2 regions of the Kitasatospora sp. NPDC023120 genome follow, and region 2 is predicted to be linked to the other one. Evidence: predicted binding sites of a transcription regulator. Region 2 holds the regulator's gene; the other holds the start of a gene.
The links. Region 2 encodes HrcA, which represses chaperone genes, less so after heat shock. Its sites were predicted from a motif close to TTNGCACTCNGNNNNNCNGAGTGCNAA; they were not measured.
Positions count from the first base shown of each region.

Region 1: the regulator HrcA is predicted to act here: its motif matches at 1,421-1,447, upstream of ACZ3TI_RS33150 (FmdB family zinc ribbon protein).

Region 1 covers NZ_JBVHHY010000029.1:30,949-33,336, forward strand. Annotated here, with positions in the region: gene ACZ3TI_RS33135 (hypothetical protein) at 1-23, shown strand, start outside; gene mscL (large conductance mechanosensitive channel protein MscL) at 107-526, opposite strand; gene ACZ3TI_RS33145 (hypothetical protein) at 557-829, opposite strand; gene ACZ3TI_RS33150 (FmdB family zinc ribbon protein) at 1,095-1,409, opposite strand; gene ACZ3TI_RS33155 (MFS transporter) at 1,549-2,388, opposite strand, start outside.
Region 2 covers NZ_JBVHHY010000016.1:90,137-92,524, forward strand. Annotated here, with positions in the region: gene dnaJ (molecular chaperone DnaJ) at 1-492, opposite strand, end outside; gene hrcA (heat-inducible transcriptional repressor HrcA) at 566-1,600, opposite strand; gene htpX (zinc metalloprotease HtpX) at 1,914-2,388, shown strand, end outside.

The DNA of each region.
Region 1 (2,388 bases), on a different contig from region 2:
GCCCGCCGCACCACGGGGACTGAGAGGGACGGGGACGGACAGGGGACGGGCAGGGACGGGCAGGGACAGGGGACGGGCAGGGACAGGGGCGGGGGCTCCCTTCGCGTCAGCGCAGCGGCGTGACCAGTGCGTCGCGGATCTCGGTCAGCAGTTGGACCTCCTTGGCTTCTGCCTCCGCCGCCACCTCGACGGGGCTCTTGCGGCGGGCCGCCAGCCGGTTCATGGGCACGATCAGGACGAAGTAGACGACGGCCGCGGTGATCAGGAACTGCAGGACGGCACTGAGCACCGATCCCCACAGGATGAGGATTCCGGACGTGACCTCACCGGTCGGGCCCACCTCGCAGGGCCCCTTGAGACAGGAACTGTAGGAACCCAGGTCCTTCGTTCCGAATACGCCGACCATCGGATTGATCACCCCCTTGACGAAGGCGTTGATGATGCTGGTGAAAGCCGCGCCGATGACCACGGCGACGGCGAGTTCGACGACATTTCCGCGCAGCAGGAATTCCTTGAAGCCCTTCATGCCGCCTCGAACGACGAAGTCGTCACCAGGTCACGGGTGATCTTCCGTAATCCCGGATTGACAACCTGTCCGGCTCAGCGCGCCCCCGCCGGGCGGCGGCAGCCCGGCCCGCGCGGGCCCGAGCGCGAGCGCTGCGGCCACCGCGAGCAGCACCAGCACGGGCACCCCGGCCCGGTGCCGCACCGCGCTGCGCCAGCGGTGCCACCCGCCGCACCCGCGCCGGATCGGCGGAAAGCCGGGCACCTCCTGCCGGGGTGGTACGGCGGGAGCGGGCAGCGGTACGGAGAAGCTCACGGTCGTCATCGACGCACCTCCGAAGGGTCGGGCGGCCGACCCCCGATGGGCCGGCCGGCGACCCTCACGATGCGCCCTCCGGACGATTCCGGAAAGCCCTTTCCCCAGCCTGTGGATAACCGGCCCCTGTTGACGAATTCGTACACCCGCACGGGTGGATCCCGCCCGTCCGGGGTGACGAAAGTGGTGTGACAAGACGCGGAAAGGCCCGCCGTCCCGCGTGAAAGCGGGGCCGACGGGCCTTTCCGAAGACTACTGGGGCTGCTGGGGCGCCTCAGCTCGCGGCCGGAGCCGGGCTGGACGGGGCCGAGGATCCCGTGCCCGAAGCCGACGACGACGAGGAAGCGGACGACGAGGAGGACGACGTCGAGGAAGTCGACGACGACCCGGAGCCGACCGAGCTGCTGGAGGAGGAGCGGCTGTCGGTCCGGTAGAAGCCGGAGCCCTTGAACACGACGCCCACGGCAGAGAAGACCTTGCGGAGCCGTCCCTGGCAGTCGGGGCACGTGGTCAGCGCTTCGTCGGTGAACTTCTGCACCGCCTCCAGGCCGTTGCCGCACTCGGTGCACTGGTACTGGTACGTGGGCACTTGTCTTCCTCCTGGCACTCTCGCCTGATGAGTGCTAACGATGGTCAATGATGCGGCATTCCGCTGGATCAGTCCAGCGACTCCGGTGTGACATGCGACCGGCCGGGCCGCCGGACCACCGCCCCCGGACCACCGTCGCTCAGCCCTTGGCCGCGCCCACCAGCTGCGCAGCGTCCGCGCGCTCCCCGGAGGCCGCCGCGGAGCCCGCGACGATCCGGCCGTGCCCCGTCCGCGGAGCCACCAGCAGGTGCCGCAGCGAGAACAGCGCGACCAGCCCCAGCCCGGCGCCGATCAGCGGCACCAGGAACCCGGTGGACGGCCCGTGCCCGTCGATCAGCCTGCCGGCCGCCATCGAGCCGACCGCGAGCCCCAGCCCGATGGCGCCGGTCAGCCAGGTGAAGGCCTCCGTCTTGGCGCCGTCCGCGACCAGCGTCTCGACCAGGGTGTAGCCGCTGATCAGGGTCGGTGCGATGGCCAGACCGCAGACCAGTCCGGCGACGGTGAGCGCGATGAGGTTCGGCATCGCCCACAGCGTGGAGCAGCCCAGCACCAGCAGTGCGTAGCCGATCAGCATCCGCTGCTGGACGGGCCGCCGCCAGGCGATCACGCCGTACAGCACACCGGCCAGCATCGAGCCGCCCGCGAAGATCCCGTACACGGTGCCGCCCGCGTCGTGCTGCCCGACCGAGTCGGCGAAGGCGTTGACCGAGACCTGCATGCCGCCGAACACCGCGCCGACCCCGAGGAAGGCGCCGACCAGCAGCCGGACGCCGGGGGAGGCGAGCGCCGAGGCGCGCTTGGTGCCGGGCTCCGGCGTGATCCGGGCGGGGGCGGTGCGCCGCTGGGCGGCGAAGGCCAGACCGCCGACGAGGGTCAGCGCGGCCTCGGCGACCAGAGCGGTCGCCGGGCTGGCCAGGGCGGCGATCCCGGAGGCCAGGATCGGGCCGATCACGAAGGTGAACTCGTCCGTCACGGACTC
Region 2 (2,388 bases):
CATGTCGCAGGTCTGCGCGGAGGTGCCGGGGGCCGCGCCCTCGCCGCTGCAGGTGGTGCAGGTGACGGCGGTGTCGACCTGGAGCTCCTTGGTGGTGCCGAACGCGGCCTCCTCCAGGGTGATCTCCAGCCGGATCATGGCGTCCTGGCCGCGGCGGGTGCGCGAGCGCGGCCCGCGCTGGCCGGCCGCGGCGCCGAAGAAGGCGTCCATGATGTCGGAGAAGCCGAAGCCCGCCGCGCCGGCCCCGAAGCCGCCCGCACCGCCGCCGCCGCCCGGGGACAGCGGGTCCCCGCCGAGGTCGTAGACCTGGCGCTTCTGCGGGTCGGAGAGCACCTCGTAGGCGGCGTTGATCTCCTTGAACCGCTCCTGCGTCTTCGGGTCCGGGTTGACGTCCGGGTGCAGTTCGCGTGCCAGGCGCCGGAACGCCTTCTTGATCTCGTCCTGCCCCGCATCCCGTCGGACGCCGAGTACCGCGTAGTAGTCCGTGGCCACCAAATGCTCCGCTTGTTCCGCCTGTAGTAGTGCTGCGACTGGACGCCGTCAGGTATCTGACAGCGGCTGATTGCTACGACTCGGCCAGGATCTGACCCACGTACCGTGCCACCGCCCGCACCGCCCCCATTGTGCCCGGGTAGTCCATCCGGGTCGGACCGATCACACCCAGTTTGGCCACGCTCTCGTCGCCCGAACCGTAACCGACCGACACGACCGAGGTGGAATTCAGCCCTTCGTAGGCGTTCTCCCGCCCGATCCGGACCGTCATCGCGGCGTCATTGGTCTCACCCAGGAGGCGGAGCAGGATGACCTGCTCCTCCAGGGCCTCCAGCACCGGCTGGATGGTGAGGGGGAAGTCGTGCCCGAAGCGGGTCAGGTTGGCCGTGCCGGCCAGCATGATCCGCTCCTCGTTCTGTTCGGCGAGCGTCTCGAACAGCGTCGCCAGGACCGTGCTGACGGTCGGCCGGTCGGCCTGCTCGAACATCGCCGGGAGCTCCTCCAGCAGCCCCGGCACCTCCGGGAGGCGCCGGCCGGCCGCCCTGCCGTTGATCACGCTCCGCAGGTCCGCCAGGACCGTCTCGCCGACCGGGCCCGGGCAGTCGACCATCCGCTGCTCGACCCGGCCGGTGTTGGTGATCAGCACCAGCATCACCTTCGCCGGGGCCAGCGCCACCAGCTCGATGTGCCGCACCGTGGAGCGCGTCAGGGACGGGTACTGGACCACCGCGACCTGCCTGGTCAGCTGGGCGAGCAGCCGCACGGTGCGCGCGACCACGTCGTCCAGGTCGACCGCGCCGTCCAGGAAGTGCCGGATGGCCCGGCGCTCGGGGGCGCTCATCGGCTTGATCTCGGCGAGCTTGTCGACGAAGAGGCGGTACCCCTTGTCGGTCGGGATGCGGCCGGCGCTGGTGTGCGGCTGGTGGATGTAGCCCTCCTCCTCCAGCGCCGCCATGTCGTTGCGGACGGTCGCCGGCGAGACCCCGAGGTTGTGCCGCTCCACCAGGGCCTTGGAGCCGACCGGCTCCTCGGTGCCCACGTAGTCCTGCACGATCGCGCGGAGCACGGCGAGCTTGCGGTCGTCCAGCTGGCGGACCTCACCGGCCATGGGGCACGCACCTCCGTCTTCGCACGTTGTCCGTCTGTTGTCCCTGTATGTCCCTGTGTGCTGCTGCGGGCCGCTCCGGGAGACCCCGGCCTTGGCACTCTGAACACCCGAGTGCCAAAACCGTACCTGCCAGTGTACGGCCCGGGTCCTACGGCAGGAACGGCCCGACCGGGGTGATCCTCCCCGCAGTTCCTGGTGCCACCCGCCGCACCGCCCCCGCACCGGGACCGTCCGCGGTTCCCGGCGCGGGGGTGGTGCCCCGGGGCCGTCCGGGTGGCAGCATCGAAAGCGACGGCGAATGGAGGAGCAAGCGATGTCGAGCTCGGGCCAGCACACCCGTTTCGCGCCCGACCGCGGCCTGACCGGCCGCATGGTCGTGACGATGTTCGTGATCGGGCTGCTGTACGTCGGTTTCACCGGCCTGCTGATCGCGCTGCTGCGCGGCGCCTGGCCGCTGATCGTCCTGATCTCCGGCGGGCTGTTCGTGGCCCAGTTCTGGTTCAGCGACAAGATCACCGAACGGGCGATGGGCGCCCACCGGGTGTCCCCGGAGGAGTTCCCCCAGCTGCACGGCACGATCGACCGGCTCTGCGCCCTGGCCGACATGCCCAAACCCCGCGTGGCGGTCGCCGACAACGACATGCCCAACGCCTTCGCCACCGGCCGCAACCCGCAGAACACGGTGGTCTGCGTGACCACCGGCCTGCTGCGCCGGCTGGAGCCGGAGGAGCTGGAGGGCGTCCTCGCGCACGAGCTGTCCCACGTCGCCCACCGGGACGTCGCGGTGA